Regions from separate parts of the Streptomyces flaveolus genome, predicted to be linked through region 1. Evidence: riboswitches for the same ligand, from Rfam matches in the RefSeq annotation. Region 1 holds a riboswitch; each other region holds the start of a gene.

Region 1 (5,320 bases):
GACCAGCGCGGCCTTCGCGTCGCACTCGCGCAGCGGGGCCAGCGCCGCCCGGGCGTCCTTCGCGTACCGGACGGTGTCCCGCCGCGCCTGTTCGAGCGCGGGGTGGGCGCGCAGCAGGCGCAGTGCCTCGGCGTGCCGCGCGTCGTCGCTCAGGTCGGAGTCCAGCAGCTCGCACAGGGCGAGGTCCTCGGCGAGCCCCAGCCGGGCCGCCCGTTCGCGCAGCCGCAGCACCGGGAGGGTCGGGATGCCCTCGCGCAGGTCCGTGCCGGGCGTCTTGCCCGACTCGTGGGAGTCGGAGGCGATGTCCAGGACGTCGTCCGCGAGCTGGAATGCGACGCCGAGCCGCTCGCCGTACTGGGTGAGCACGTCGACGACCGTCTCGTCGGCGCCGGACATCATCGCGCCGAACCGGCAGGAGACCGCGACCAGCGATCCCGTCTTGCCGCCGAGTACGTCGAGGTAGTGGTCGACCGGGTCCCGTCCGTCCTGGGGCCCCGCGGTCTCCAGGATCTGGCCGGTGACGAGCCGCTCGAACGCCAGGGCCTGCACCCGGACGGCCTCGGGGCCGAGGTCGGCGAGGATCTGGGAGGCACGGGCGAACAGGAAGTCGCCGGTGAGGACCGCGACCGAGTTGCCCCAGCGGGTGTTCGCGCTGGGCACTCCGCGGCGCACGGCGGCCTCGTCCATCACGTCGTCGTGGTACAGCGTGGCGAGGTGGGTCAGCTCGACGACCACGGCCGAGGGCACGATGCCGGGCGCGTAGGGGTCACCGAACCGGGAGGCGAGCATCACCAGCAGCGGCCGGAACCGCTTCCCCCCGGCCCGCACCAGGTGCTGGGCGGCCTCCGTGATGAACGGCACCTCACTCTTGGTTGCCTCAAGCAACCCTTCCTCGACGGCCGCCAATCCGGTCTGGACATCGGCTTCCAGAGCCTGGTCCCGCACGCTCAGCCCGAACGGCCCGACGACGGTCACGAGGGGTCTCCTGTCTGCTGGTGTCTACTGGCGATTACCTGGTTTGTCGATAGGTCGCTGCCACCACTCAAGTCAGCGTATCCGGTCACGTTTCGATCACCGCTAGCGCCCACCGTTACAGGCCGGTCGGTATCGGATCATGCACGGTATGTTTTTGATCAGGTGATATGAGCAGATATCGGTCGACATCGCCAGAGAGGCGCGCATCAGGACACGGCACGCCGGAAGCCGCCACCGAAGATCCCACCACTCCTCCCAACGGACCGCACCCCGAGAACGTCACCCGTTCGGCATCCGCGCCCCGCTCCGAACGGGTGCCCGCACGACACGACGGAACACCGGTCCGAGCCGTCGAGGGCCGGGCGCGGCACAGGACCCACACACCCGGCCGACAGCCCCGCCCCGGCTCCCCACCCAAACGGCCCGCCACCGGTGGACGGTTGGCCACCAGTTGGCCCTAATGCCCGATTTGCCGCCCTTGTTGAGGCCCGTGAGTTGGCTCACTCCACCGCGTCCGCCGACCCCCTCGCCGCACCTCCGCCGCGACCCCCGCCGGCCCTTTGCCCCGTAGGCGAGTTGAGCCTTGGCATTCGCAAAGGATCAAGTACCCCAAAACCCCCAGACCAAGGTCAACAGGCGCGTCGAGTGATTCCTGCACTTGTTCCGGACATGTGCTCTCGCATACGTTCCCGGCCTGTCAGGCGGACGCCGAATCCTGCCACCGCCCGACGCACAGTCATCCACCGAGACACTCGCAGGCAGGAGCGGGGGACCCAGGTAAGTCGCCGCGCCGGAAACCACCGGAGCGGCTCGGGGTGAAGCCGTGCCCGTCAGGGCGCGGCCGGGCACCTCCCCGCCCGAACCCGACAGCTCACCTCGCAGGCGTTGGAGAGGGACACACACATGCCTGCCATCGGTCAGAACCGTCACGCTCGAACCAGCCGCCTCGCCCGCAAGCTCGCCGTCGCCGGCACCGGCGCCGCCGTGCTCGCCCTGCCGCTCATCGGCGCCGCCACCGCGTCCGCCGCCACCCCGGCCGCCACGACCACCGCCGCCACCACGGCGACGACGGCGTACCCGGACAACCTCGACGGCTGGATCCGCGAGTCGCTGGACATCATGGCCCAGCACGGGATTCCCGGCTCGTACGACGGCATCCACCGCAACATCATGCGCGAGTCGTCCGGCAACCCGCTGGCCATCAACAACTGGGACATCAACGCGATCAACGGCACCCCGTCCAAGGGCCTGCTCCAGGTGATCGACCCGACCTTCCAGGCGTACCACGTCGCCGGCACCTCCTGGGACTCGTACGACCCGGTCGCCAACATCACCGCCGCCTGCAACTACGCGGCCGACCGCTACGGCTCGATCGACAACGTCTTCGGCGCGTACTGAGCCGACTCCGCAGCAGGACACAACCGGACCGACTGAGCTGTACCGGCGCACGCCGGGCGTGTCAGGAGGCTCCGAAGATCCGTTCGAGGACGACGGCCACGCCGTCGTCCTCGTTCGTCGTGGTGACCTCGTCCGCGACCGCCTTGAGTTCGGGGTGGGCGCCCGCCATGGCGACCCCGCGGGCCGCCCAGTGGAACATGGGGATGTCGTTGGGCATGTCCCCGAAGGCGATCGTCCGCCGCCGGCTCAGCCCCAGGTGTTCGGCGGCGAGCGCCAGACCGGTCGCCTTGGTGACACCGCACGGCTGGAGCTCCACCGTCCCCGGCCCCGACATCGTGACCGTCGCGAGCGAACCGACCACCGCGCGCGCCGTCGCCGCCAGCTCGTCGTCGGACAGGTCCGGGTGGCGCAGCAGCACCTTGCTGATCGGCGCGCTCCACAGCTCGTCGCGCCGCTCGACCCGCACCGCGGGCAGCGTCGGGTGGGGCATCAGATAACCCGGCTCGATGAGCGTCAGCCCGTCGACCCCGTCCTGGTCGACCGCGGCGTACACCTCCCCCACCTCCGCCTCGATCTTGCCGAGCGCGGTCTCCGCCAGTTCCCGGTCCAGGGTGACCGACCACAGCATCCGGTGGGCGCCGGCGTCGTACACCTGCGCGCCCTGCCCGCACACCGCGAGCCCCGTGCAGCCGAGGCCGTCGAGCAGGGAGCGGACCCTCGGTGCCGGGCGCCCCGTCACCACCAGGTGCCGCGCTCCGACCCGGGCCGCCCGTGCCAGCGCGGCCAGCGACCGGTCGGAGACGGTGTCGTCGCCGCGCAGCAGCGTTCCGTCGAGGTCGGTGGCGACGAGGGCATATGCGGTGCGGTCCATGATCAGAGAATACGGACACCGCACCTGTCCGACTCACCCACGACCGGATGCGCACGAGGACGTTCGCAGGTGTCCGAAACCTGACACAACATCGTCTAAAGGCAGTTAAAGGCCTGTGCACCAGTTGGCAACAACATGCTCTGCCTTCTACCCTCCGGGCTGCCCCGGGGGTACCTTCCTTTTGTCCAGGGGGGACTTGATCGGGGGGTCGGGTTGAACGGCGGACGTGTACGTGTGCTCAGGCCGGAGGAGCTGAGCGAGGGGGAACGGGAGCGCTGGCGCGCGCTGCGCGCCGCATCGAGGTCGCCACGCAATCCGTTCATGGAGCCGGAGTTCACCGACGTCGTGGGCCGGGTGCGGGCCGGGGCGCGGGTGGCGGTGCTGTACGAGGGCGGTGAGGCCGCCGGTTTCCTGCCGCACGAGCGCGGGCCGCTGGGCCAGGGCCGGGCGATCGGGCTCGGCGTCTCGGACTGCCAGGGCGCGGTGCTGCGGCCGGGTCTCGTCCCGGACACCCGCCAACTGCTGCGGGACTGCTCCCTGTCGAGCCTCGCCTTCGACAATCTGGAGGCCGAGCAGGGCCTGTTCGTACCGTACGCCGCCGAGGAGCACACCTCCTACGTCATCGACGTGGAGAAGGGGTACGAGGCGTACGAGAGCGTGCTGCGCGCCCAGTCCCCGAAGTTCCTGAAGACCACCCTCGCCAAGGAGCGCAGGCTCGGCCGGCAGGTCGGGGACGTGCGCTTCGTGTTCGACGAGCGTGAACCGGCCGCGCTGCGCACGCTCATGGAGTGGAAGTCGGCGCAGTACCGCAGGACGGGACGCCGGGACCGCTTCGCACAGGAGTGGATCACCCGGCTCGTCGGGCGGCTCGCCGAGACCCGGGCGCCCGAGTGCACGGGGACGCTGTCCGTGCTCTACGCCGGCGACCGGCCCGTCGCCGCCCACTTCGGGCTGCGCTCGGCGTCGGTCCTGGCCTGCTGGTTCCCGGCGTACGACCCGGACTTCGCGAAGTACTCGCCGGGGCTGGTGCTGCATCTGCGGATGGCCGAGGCCGCCGCCGCCGAGGGCATCGGCCTGCTCGACATGGGGCGGGGCGCGGCGGAGTACAAGGACTCGCTCAAGACCGGCGAACTGCCCGTGTACGAGGGAACGGCGACGCGCCCGGGGACGGGCGCCGCGCTGCAGTGGCTCGGCCGCGAGCCGGCCCGCCGCGCGCACAGCTTCGTGCGCGACCGGCCGCGGCTGGCGTCGCTGGCGGCACGCACGCTGAAGGGGGCAGCCCGGCTGCGCCGGTCGTGACGGAGGGGCAACCACAAGGGGGTGGGGCGCATGGCCGGAGCACGGCGTGCGCGGCAGGAGACACGGCAGGAGATCGAGAGGTTCCTGAGCACCGAGCCGGTGCAGGTCGCCGAGCTGGACCTCGGGGACGAGGAGGAGGCCGACCTCAGACCGGGGCCGGGGAGCCCGCCGGTGACGTCCGGCGCGGTGTTCGTCCTGGTCCGCAGGAGGGGCCGGCCCGTGGGCACGCTGCTCGGACGGGTGGCGCAGGGGGAGGATCCGACGCGGACGCTGGCCGGGCTCGCCCGGCGGCTGCACCCCGCGGCGCCACCCGCGCCGGTGTCCGGGCCCGCGTCCGCCCCGCCGCCCCGACCGCCGTCCGTCAGCGTCGTCGTCGCCACCCGGGAGCGCGCCGGGCAGCTCGCCCGCGCGCTCGACTCCCTGCTCGCGCAGGACCATCCGGACGCCGAGATCGTCGTCGTCGACAACGCCCCGGTGACCCACGAGACGCGGGAGCTGGTCGAGCGGAAGTACGCCGAGCGCGTGCGGTACGTGTGCGAGCCGGTCCCCGGACTCGCGATCGCCCACAACCGGGGCCTGGCCGCCGTGCGGGGCGAGGTCGTCGCCTTCACCGACGACGACGTGGTCGCCGACCCGCGCTGGCTCACCGAGCTGACCGCACCCTTCGCCGCCGACCCCCGCCTGGGCTGTGCCACGGGACTGATCCTGCCGGCACGGCTGCGCACCCCGGCCCAGGTGCTGCTGGAGAGCCACGGCGGCTTCGCGAAAGGCTTCACC
Region 2 (5,320 bases), on a different contig from region 1:
CCTCCTACGACCTGCCGGGCGCCCGCCTCCTCGACCTCGTCCAGGTCATGGACCGCATCCGCGCGGAATGCCCCTGGTCGTCCCGGCGGACCCACAAGGGACTGGCCAAGTACGCCATCGAGGAGGCCTACGAACTCGTCGAGGCCATCGAGGACGGCGACCGCGACGAACTGCGCGAGGAACTGGGCGACGTCCTCCTCCAGGTCGTCTTCCACGCCCGCATCGCGGAGGAGGACACCGAGGCGCCGTTCTCGATCGACGATGTCGCGGCCGGCATCGTCACCAAGCTCATCCACCGCCACCCGCACGTCTTCGGCGACGAGACGGCGACCACGCCGGAAGAGGTCAGGGAGCACTGGCTGCGCACCAAGGCGGTGGAGAAGCAGCGCACCTCGGTCACCGAGGGCGTCCCCCTCGGCCAGCCCGGCCTGGCCCTCGCCGCCAAACTGGCCTCCCGGGCCCGCACGGCGGGCCTGGAGGTGCCGCTGCCCGAGGGCGAGGGCATCGGCTACCAACTCCTCGCCCTCGCGGCCCGCGCCGAGTCCGAGGGCACGGACCCGGAAGCGGCCCTGCGAGCAGCGGCACGGGCGTACCGGGACGCGATCAGGGAGGTGGAGGGGTGACCGGCCGGCCCGCCTTCGACCGTCCGGCTCCCGAGCTGTTCACCTGGGAGTTCGCGAGCGACCCCTACCCCGCCTACGCCTGGCTGCGCGAGCACGCCCCCGTGCACCGCACGACGCTGCCCAGCGGCGTGGAGGCCTGGCTGGTCACCCGGTACGCCGACGCCCGGCAGGCCCTCGCCGACCAGCGGCTGTCCAAGAACCCGGCGCACCACGACGAGCCCGCGCACGCCAAGGGGAAGACCGGCATTCCGGGCGAGCGCAAGGCCGAGCTGATGACGCATCTGCTCAACATCGACCCGCCGGACCACACGAGGCTGCGCCGGCTGGTGAGCAAGGCGTTCACGCCGCGGCGCGTCGCCGAGTTCGCGCCGCGGGTGCAGGAGCTCGCCGACGACCTGATCGACCGGTTCGCCGCCACCGGCTCCGCCGACCTCATCCACGAATTCGCCTTCCCCCTGCCCATCTACGCCATCTGCGACCTGCTCGGCGTGCCGCGCGAGGACCAGGACGACTTCCGGGACTGGGCGGGCATGATGATCCGCCACGGGGGCGGCCCCCGGGGCGGCGTCGCACGGTCGGTGAAGAAGATGCGGGGCTATCTCGCCGACCTCATCCACCGCAAGCGCGCCGCGCTGCCGGCCGAGCCCGGCCCCGGCGAGGACCTCATCTCGGGTCTCATCCGCGCCTCCGACCACGGTGAGCACCTCACCGAGAACGAGGCCGCGGCGATGGCCTTCATCCTCTTGTTCGCCGGGTTCGAGACCACGGTCAATCTCATCGGCAACGGCACGTACGCCCTGCTCACCCACCCCGAGCAGCGGGCCCGTCTGCAGGCCTCCCTCACCGCCGGCGAGAGCGGCCTGCTGGAGACCGGCGTGGAGGAACTCCTCCGTTTCGACGGCCCCGTGGAGCTCGCCACCTGGCGCTTCGCCACCGAGGCGCTCACCATCGGCGGGCAGGACATCGCTCCCGGAGATCCCGTCCTCGTCGTCCTGGCCGCCGCCGACCGGGACCCGGAGCGGTTCGCCGATCCGGACACCCTCGACCTCTCCCGCCGGGACAGCCAGCACCTCGGGTACGGCCACGGCATCCACTACTGCCTCGGCGCTCCGCTCGCCCGGCTGGAGGGGCAGACCGCGCTCGCCACGCTCCTCACCCGTCTCCCGGACCTGGCCCTCGCCGCGGATCCGGCCGAACTGCGCTGGCGCGGCGGGCTCATCATGCGGGGGCTGCGCACCCTGCCGGTGTCGTTCACACCGGTCCCGTCGCCGCCCGGGAACAATCCGTCGCCGACGCAAAGGTGACACGCGCTCACCTCTGTGATCTTCACGTGATCTGCGCGGCATGAACTTGTGACAAGCGATCATCTGCCTATACGTTCACGGATCAGCGTGGCGCCGAGCCTCACTCGCCGCGCCGTCCCCGCTGTCTCGTGAAAGGTCGTCGCATGCTCTCCGGGAACGGTCGTCACCGTCGCCCCCGCCAGGCTCCCGCCCTGGTCGTCGCTGCAGGAGTGACCGGCTCCGCCATCGCGATCCCGCTCCTGGGGGCCACCGGCGCCCACGCGGCCGACGGAACGAACTGGGACCGGGTCGCCGAGTGCGAGACGGGCGGTGCCTGGAGCCAGAACAGCGGCAACGGCTACTACGGCGGCCTGCAGCTGTCCCAGGACATCTGGGAGCAGTACGGCGGTCTGGGCTACGCGTCGAGCGCCGACCAGGCGAGCCGCTCGCAGCAGATAGCCGTCGCCGAGAAGGTGCTCGCGGCCCAGGGCATCGCCGCCTGGCCGACCTGCGGCCTGCTCGCGGGGCTGGGCAACGACTCGGGAATCCTGTCCGGCGGCACCGCGACCCCGGGTGACGGGGCGTCGGCGGGGAAGAGCGGATCGGGCACTTCGGGGACGTCCGGGTCGTCCGGCTTGACCGATTCCCGGGAGTCCGTCCCCGAATCGTCTTCTTCGGCGACTCCCTCTCCGTCCCGGACCGAGTCCGCGTCCCCCTCGCCGTCCGCCTCGGCCTCGACTGACGCCGCGTCGGGCAGTGGGGACGAAACGGTCAAGTCCGACAGGTCCACCCCGTCCGGCACCCCGGCCGGCGATGACGCGCAGGCGTCCGGCGGTACGGGGGTCACCCCACCGGGTGGTGACGAGTCGGACAAGTCGGGGCAGAGTGACGCCGCTTCGGAGTCCGCAGGCACCGAGGAGTCCACGGCCGGCCGGCATCGCGGCGGCAGCGCCGAGGAGGGCGCGGTGGACGGCCGTACGGCGGAGTCGACGGGGCGGCACGCCTCGCGCGGCGAGAACGGCGGCCGCGGCCTCACGGACGGCTCGTACACCGTCCGTTCGGGCGACAGTCTGTGGGGCATCGCCGACTCCCTTGACCTCACCGGCGGATGGCACACCCTCTACGCCGACAACAAGGACGTGGTCGGCGCCGACCCGGACCACATCCTGCCCGGTCAGACGCTCACGGTCGGGGGCGAACCGGTCGAAAACCAGGGGTAGTTCGCGTCACAGTTAGAGGCCCTATGTCCGTTTTGGATCACGTGAGAGATAGGTCTCAGAAGCCGTGATCGTCTTTGAAAAACCACGGAGCGCGTGTCTACGGTCGTGACCGCTCGCCACCGCGGGCCCCGACCGCCGCAACGCCGAATCCTGCCAGTGGCGGTACGGGAACAGTCGTCGCGTCAAGCGCCGCAGGCAGGAGCGGGGGACCCAAGGTAAGTGCCGCACCGGGCAGCGATCCGGAGCGGCTAGGGGTGAAGCCGAGTCCCGCAAGGGACCCGGCCGGGCAACTCAACCGGCCCGAACCCGACAGCTCACCTCGCAGGCGTCGGTGAGGGGATCAACCATGCTGTTTTCCGGCAAGGGCAAGCACCGTCGTCCGTCCAAGGCCACCCGTGTCATCGCCGTCGCCGGCGTCACCGGTGCCGCCGTCGCCGCCCCGCTGATGGCGGCCGGCAACGCCTCCGCCGCCACCGCGTCCGAGTGGGACACCGTCGCCCAGTGCGAGTCCGGCGGCAACTGGTCCATCAACACCGGCAACGGCTACTACGGCGGTCTGCAGTTCTCGGCCTCCACCTGGGCCGCCTACGGCGGTACGCAGTACGCCTCGACCGCCGACCAGGCGAGCAAGACGCAGCAGATCGCGGTCGCCGAGAAGGTGCTCGCGAGCCAGGGCAAGGGTGCCTGGCCGGTCTGCGGCACCGGCCTGTCGAGCGCCGCGTACGGCGGCGGCTCCACCGAGAGCCAGGACAGCGGTTCCTCGCAGTCCTCCGGCAGCTCCGAGAGCTCGCAGAGCCAGAGCAGCGGTTCCACGGCCGAGCGCTCCACCGAGCAGAAGGCCTCCCGCTCCTCCGAGCGTCCGGCCGCCAAGGCCGAGACGAAGGCCGAGAAGAAGACCGTCACCACGCCGACCGGCAAGAAGGTCGAGAAGGGCGACGGCGAGTACAAGGTCGTCAAGGGCGACACGCTCAGCTCGATCGCCACGGAGCACCACGTCCAGGGCGGCTGGGCGAAGCTGTTCAAGCTGAACGACGACATCGTCGACGACGCCGACCTGATCTACCCGGGCCAGCAGCTGCACCTCAAGTAAGCGGCGGCCCGCCCTGCTCCCGCCCCGGTGCGTGTTCCCCCGTACGCACCGGGGCGGGCTTTTTTGCGCCCCGGTGGCCGGGGGAGGCCGCCGGGTTTCCGCGAACGGTCTTTGTTCCGTTCGGAAACAATTTACTCTCGGTTCTGTCCATCGGGTGGGCGACCGGCTGGCCGATCGCCCGGAGCCGGTTAGGCTCGTCCCGCAGAGCCGCTGCGGTCCTCGCGGACCCGCGTCACACCGAAGCGTCACATTGAAGAAGGAGATGCTCGTGCCGTCCATCGACGTCGTCGTAGCCCGGGAAATCCTGGACTCCCGAGGCAACCCCACGGTCGAGGTCGAGGTCGGCCTCGACGACGGCAGCACGGGGCGTGCCGCCGTTCCGTCCGGCGCCTCCACCGGTGCCTTCGAGGCCATCGAGCTCCGTGACGGCGACCCCAACCGCTACCAGGGCAAGGGTGTCGAGAAGGCCGTCCTCGCCGTCATCGAGCAGATCGGCCCGGAGCTGGTCGGCTACGACGCCACCGAGCAGCGTCTGATCGACCAGGCCATGTTCGACCTGGACGCCACCGACAACAAGGGCTCGCTGGGCGCCAACGCCATCCTCGGCGTCTCCCTCGCCGTGGCCCACGCCGCCTCCGAGGCCAGCGACCTGCCGCTGTTCCGCTACCTGGGCGGCCCGAACGCGCACCTGCTGCCGGTGCCGATGATGAACATCCTGAACGGCGGCTCGCACGCCGACTCCAACGTGGACATCCAGGAGTTCATGATCGCCCCGATCGGCGCGGAGTCCTTCTCCGAGGCGCTGCGCTGGGGCACCGAGGTGTACCACACCCTCAAGAAGGTGCTGAAGGGCAAGGGCCTGGCCACCGGCCTCGGCGACGAGGGCGGCTTCGCCCCGAACCTCGGCTCCAACCGCGAGGCCCTCGACCTCATCCTCGAGGCCATCAAGGAGGCCGGCTACACCCCGGGCGAGCAGATCGCGCTCGCGCTGGACGTCGCCGCGTCCGAGTTCTACAAGGACGGCTCCTACACCTTCGAGGGCAAGGAGCGCTCGGCCGCCGAGATGACCGAGTACTACGCCGAGCTGGTCGAGGCGTACCCGCT
Region 3 (5,320 bases), on a different contig from region 1:
AGGTCCTCCATGAGCGCGTTGAACCGCTTGACGGCGTTCGCGGAGCGCGCGGCCATGCCGTACGCCTCGTCCACGCGGCGCAGCGCCTGCGGGAAGCTGATCTTCTCCCGCTGGGCGAGCGCGTCGATCATCGCCTCGGCGCGGTCGCCGATGCCGCGCTTGGGGACGTTGAGGATGCGGCGCAGCGGCACCGAGTCCTCGGGGTTGGCCAGCACGCGCAGGTAGGCCAGGACGTCCCGGACCTCCTTGCGCTCGTAGAAGCGGACGCCGCCGACGACCTTGTAGGGCAGGCCGACGCGGATGAACACTTCCTCGAAGACACGGGACTGGGCGTTGGTGCGGTAGAACACGGCGACGTCACCGGCCCGGGCCTCGCCCGCGTCCGTGAGGCGGTCTATCTCGTCGGCGACGAACTGGGCCTCGTCGTGCTCGGTGTCGGCGACGTACCCGGTGATCTGCGAACCCGCGCCCTGGTTGGTCCACAGGTTCTTGGGGCGGCGGGACTCGTTGCGCTCGATGACCGCGTTGGCCGCGCTCAGGATCGTCTGGGTGGAGCGGTAGTTCTGCTCCAGCAGGATCGTCGTCGCGTCCGGGTAGTCCTCCTCGAACTGGAGGATGTTGCGGATGGTGGCGCCGCGGAAGGCGTAGATCGACTGGTCGGCGTCGCCCACGACGCACAGCTCGGCGGGCGGGACCTCGGCCTCGGGCGGCACGTCGACGGGGTGCTCCGAGGTGCCGACGAGCTCGCGCACGAGGGCGTACTGGGCGTGGTTGGTGTCCTGGTACTCGTCGACCAGGACGTGCCGGAAGCGGCGGCGGTAGTGCTCGGCGACGTCCGGGAAGGCGCGGAGCAGGTTGACCGTGGTCATGATCAGGTCGTCGAAGTCGAGGGCGTTGGCCTCGCGCAGCCGCGACTGGTAGAGGGCGTAGGCCTGGGCGAGGGTCTTCTCGAAGCCGTCGGCGGCCTGGGCGGCGAAGTCCTCCTCGTCGATCAGCTCGTTCTTGAGGTTGCTGATCTTGGCGCTGAAGGACTTGGGCGGGAAGCGCTTGGGGTCGAGGTCCAGGTCGCGGCAGACCAGCGCCATCAGGCGCTTGGAGTCGGCGGCGTCGTAGATCGAGAACGACGACGTGAAGCCGAGCCTCTTGGACTCGCGGCGCAGGATGCGGACGCACGCGCTGTGGAAGGTCATCACCCACATCGCGTTCGCGCGCGGGCCGACGAGCTGCTCGACGCGCTCCTTCATCTCGCCCGCGGCCTTGTTGGTGAAGGTGATCGCGAGGATCTGCCCGGGGTGGACGCCCCGCTCGCCCAGCAGGTGGGCGATGCGGTGGGTGAGCACCCGGGTCTTGCCGGAGCCGGCGCCGGCCACGATGAGCAGCGGGGAGCCGGAGTGCACGACGGCGGCGCGCTGGTTGTCGTTGAGCCCCTCCAGGAGCGCGGCCGGGTCCACGACGGGGCGCGGGGCGCCGTCCCGGTAGTACGGGTCCCGCTCCGGCGGCGCGTCGAACTTCCCGCCGAACAGATCGTGCGGAACCGGCTCCGTCACGTGATCGTCCTCGGGCGGCGGCGGAGGTTCCTCCTCGTGACCGCGCGGGGTCTGGAGGCTCGCCAGGAAGCTGTCGTCAAAGAGGCTGCTCATCGCTCTCCGAGTCTAGGGCGCCCCACCGACAACCGGCTGCCACCCCGGAAAATGGCCCGCATCGCGGAGATCGGGACTCTCGGATCAGGCGCTATCACACGGAGTGACCCTCGCGCCGAAGGTCACGAAAATGTATCGGGCATATCACCCGGCAACCTTCCCAGGCACCGCACGAGTTGGCTACGGTGCCGGACAGGTCGCACGTCCCCTCCGGCGAACGTCGCCGGGCCGCGCGGCCTCCGCCGAGTCCGGCGTGCCGTACGGCGCCCGGAGCCGGGGACCCGACCGAATTCCTGGGGTGAATCGGCCACCCGCCCTCGACGAGGGCGGCGCCGTAGGGCAATCCTTCCGAACCACCGCCCGAACCCGACAGCTAACCCGGTAGGCGGAGCACGGAAGGAGTCGCCTCCCTTGGCGTCGCACCGCAAGTCGCGCCCCACCGGTACGCGCGTAGCAGGCATACGGACCCCCGCCCTCGCCACGGCGGCCCTCACCTCCGTCGCCCTGCTGTCCCAGACGGCCGACGCCGTACCGTCGGACGACAGGCCCACCCTCGAAGAGGTCGAGAAGAAGGTCGACGACCTCTACCGCCAGGCCGGGTCGGCGACCGAGAAGTACAACGCGGCGAAGGAGAGGACCGCGAAGCAGCGCGAGCGCGTCGACACCCTCCTCGACGACGTCGCCAAGCGCACCCAGAAGCTCAACGAGGCCCGCGACGAGCTGGGCTCCTACGCCTCCGCGCAGTACCGCACGGGCGGCCTGGTCCCGTCGACCGCGACCTTCCTGCTCGCGGACTCGCCGCAGGACTACGTCGACCAGAGCCAGCTGATGAACCGGCTCACCGGGCGCCAGAAAGACGCGGTCGACGACTACGTCACCCAGCAGTCCGAGACGATGAAGAAGCGCCGGGAGGCCACCGAGAGCCTCGAGACGCTCACCGACTCGCAGAACGACCTGAAGCAGGCCAAGGCCACGGTCCAGAAGAAGCTCACCACCGCGCGCGAGCTGCTGTCGACGCTGACCGCCGAGGAGAAGGCCCGGCTCGCGGCGATCGAGAAGAAGAAGCAGGAGGAGGCCGCCCGCAAGGCCGCCGAGCTGGCCCGGCAGCAGGCGCGGGAGCGGGAGCGGCAGGAGCAGGCCGCCCAGCAGGAGAACGACACCTCGACAGGTTCCTCCGGCTCCGCCGGCACCTCCGGTTCGGCCTCGGACGGCACGGGAAGCGGCTCCTCCGCGCCGGACCCCTCGTACGGTACCAAGGCCGGGAAGGCGCTCGCCTTCGCCCGCGCCCAGATCGGCAAGCCGTACGTCTGGGGCGCCACGGGTCCCGGCTCCTACGACTGCTCCGGTCTCACCCAGGCCGCCTGGAAGGCCGCGGGCGTGACGCTCCCGCGCACCACCTACGACCAGGTCGAGTCCGGCACGACGGTCTCCGTCTCCCAGGCGCAACCCGGTGACCTGGTCTTCTTCTACGACGACATCAGCCACGTCGGCATCTACATCGGCAACGGCATGATGATCCACGCCCCGAAGCCGGGCGCGTACGTCCGCGAGGAGTCGGTCTACTACGACGGCGAGTCGTCGATCCACAGCGTGGTGCGCCCGGCCTGACGCGCGGCGCTCTCTAGCATCGACCCATGTCATCCGGCACTCGTCACCCTCTGCGCGCCTGGTGGGCGCAGCGTCCGCCGGCGGCCGGGGCCGCGGTGATGGCGACCGGCATCCTGTCGGTCGGCCTGCACCTGACGCACCACGAGTTGCTGTCCCGCATCGCGCTGGTGCTCGCCTGCGCCGCGTGGCTGGCGCTCGCGGTGAACTTCGTCTCCCTGCTGCTGTCCGACCGGGGGAAGTGGGTGACGCAGGCGGGGACGCCGGGCGCGCTGACGGCCGTCGCCGCGACGACGGTGCTCGGCACCCGTTTCTCGCTGCTCGGCTGGACGGCCCTGGCGGCGGCGCTGCTGGCACTGGCCGCTCTGCTGTGGCCGGGGCTGCTGCTGGTGGTCGTGCAGCACTGGGAGCGGCGGATGCCCGGGGCGGTCTTCCTGGGCTGCGTGGCGACGGAGGGCCTCGCCGTGCTGGGGGCCACGCTGGCCGCGGCCACCTCGACGGCCTGGCTCGCGCACGTGGCGCTGGTGCCGTTCTGGCTGGGGCTCGTGCTCTACGTCATCGCGCTGTTCCGTTTCGACCCGCGGCAGGTGGCCCGCGGCGCCGGGGACCACTGGGTCGCGGGCGGCGCGCTCGCCATCTCGGCGCTCGCGGGGGCCAAGCTGCTCGCCGCGGCAGGCACCGGAACGTACCTGTGGAACGACGACGACGGTGCCGTGCTGCACGACGCGACGGTCGCCCTGCTGGCGCTCGACCTCGCCTGGTACGTCGTCCTGCTCGTCGGCGAGCTCGTGTGGCCCCGCCTCCGCTACGACGTGCGCCGGTGGTCGACCGTCTTCCCCCTCGGCATGACGGCGGCGGCGACGCTGTCCGTCGCCGCCGCCGTGGACGTCCCGTGGCTGGAGGGGCCCGGTCAGGCCCTGGTGTGGATCGCGGTGGCCGCGTGGCTGGCGGTCGCCGTCGGGGCGGTCGCCTCGGCCCGGTCCGGGCTGCGGTCCGCTTCGGCGGGGGCCGCGGGCGTCAGGTCCACAGCACGGCGATGAAGATGTTCACCAGGGTCAGCAGGCCGACGAGGCCGAACAGCGGCTTGTCCACCTTCTCGTCGTCGCGCTTCACGTAGACGAGGCCGAGGATCACGATCAGCACCGCCAGCTTCACGCCGATCTTGACGTTGTCGACCGCGTGGTCCTGGGCCTGGTTGAGGCCGACCAGGACCGCTCCGGTGACCAGCATCGTCAGCGCGCCGTGCAGCATGGCCGGGGTGAAGCGGGCGGTGCCCTGGCCCATCGCCTTCATCTGGGTCAGGAAGCCGCCGAGCAGCGCTCCGATGCCGACGATGTGCAGACCGACGAAGAGGTGGATGAGTACGTCCATGAGGCCGGAGCCTAATCAGCGGCCGGACACGCTCCGACACCGGCCCGCCCGGCCCGAGGGGGCCCGGTCGCATATATGCGCCCCATAGCAGCTCCTCGTCCCCACATGACTCCGATCCGGCACTTCGGTCATCACCCTGCGTGAAGAGGACGGCCTCCTGTCCGGCCCGCGGTCACCTACGGTCGCCCGCCGGTCCGGTACCGCCAGTTCCGCGCAATCCGTCACCGGCTCGTTACCCACCGGCCTAGCGTCCCTCCGCAGACGACCGGTCCGAGCAGCGGCCGGCGCACGGGCACGGAAGGACGTGGATCCCTGGTGGCAGCGCATCGCAGGCCACGGAGGCGCCCCGCGGGCAGCGGCACGGCCGCCCGCACCGCCGTCACGGTCACCCTCGCGGGCGCCGCCACCGCGGCCGGGCTGGCCGGGACCGGGCACGCCGATCCCGAGCCGACGCCGGCGCAGGTCAGGGCCGAGGTCGCCAAGCTGTACCAGGAGGCGGAGGTCGCCACCGAGAAGTACAACGGCGCGAAGGAGAAGGCCGACGCCGCCGAGCGGCGCCTGGAGGAACTGCGGGACGAGGTGGCCCGCAAGGAGGACCGGCTGAACGCGACGCGGGAGACGCTGGGCTCGGTCGCGGCGGCGCAGTACCGCAGCGGCGGCCTCGATCCCGCCCTGCAGCTCGCGCTCTCCGCCGACCCCGACCG

The links. Region 1 has a riboswitch for cyclic di-AMP ahead of ACIRG6_RS35805 (transglycosylase SLT domain-containing protein). Riboswitches for the same ligand answer to the same signal wherever they lie in the genome.
Region 2: it holds a riboswitch for cyclic di-AMP, as region 1 does, so the genes downstream of both, ACIRG6_RS19670 (transglycosylase family protein) here and ACIRG6_RS35805 (transglycosylase SLT domain-containing protein) in region 1, are expected to answer to the same signal.
Region 3: it holds a riboswitch for cyclic di-AMP, as region 1 does, so the genes downstream of both, ACIRG6_RS12405 (C40 family peptidase) here and ACIRG6_RS35805 (transglycosylase SLT domain-containing protein) in region 1, are expected to answer to the same signal.

The regions. Positions count from the first base shown of each region.
Region 1 covers NZ_JBIWKU010000017.1:113,401-118,720, reverse strand. Annotated here, with positions in the region: gene ACIRG6_RS35810 (polyprenyl synthetase family protein) at 1-975, opposite strand, end outside; cyclic di-AMP (ydaO/yuaA leader) riboswitch at 1,707-1,875, shown strand; gene ACIRG6_RS35805 (transglycosylase SLT domain-containing protein) at 1,879-2,373, shown strand; gene ACIRG6_RS35800 (HAD family hydrolase) at 2,435-3,244, opposite strand; gene ACIRG6_RS35795 (GNAT family N-acetyltransferase) at 3,479-4,543, shown strand; gene ACIRG6_RS35790 (glycosyltransferase) at 4,574-5,320, shown strand, end outside.
Region 2 covers NZ_JBIWKU010000006.1:126,189-131,508, reverse strand. Annotated here, with positions in the region: gene ACIRG6_RS19685 (nucleoside triphosphate pyrophosphohydrolase) at 1-623, shown strand, start outside; gene ACIRG6_RS19680 (cytochrome P450 family protein) at 620-1,927, shown strand; gene ACIRG6_RS19675 (LysM peptidoglycan-binding domain-containing protein) at 2,071-3,126, shown strand; cyclic di-AMP (ydaO/yuaA leader) riboswitch at 3,304-3,469, shown strand; gene ACIRG6_RS19670 (transglycosylase family protein) at 3,473-4,216, shown strand; gene eno (phosphopyruvate hydratase) at 4,485-5,320, shown strand, end outside.
Region 3 covers NZ_JBIWKU010000003.1:631,635-636,954, forward strand. Annotated here, with positions in the region: gene pcrA (DNA helicase PcrA) at 1-1,640, opposite strand, end outside; cyclic di-AMP (ydaO/yuaA leader) riboswitch at 1,871-2,043, shown strand; gene ACIRG6_RS12405 (C40 family peptidase) at 2,052-3,248, shown strand; gene ACIRG6_RS12410 (tellurite resistance/C4-dicarboxylate transporter family protein) at 3,275-4,285, shown strand; gene ACIRG6_RS12415 (hypothetical protein) at 4,263-4,616, opposite strand; gene ACIRG6_RS12420 (C40 family peptidase) at 4,932-5,320, shown strand, end outside.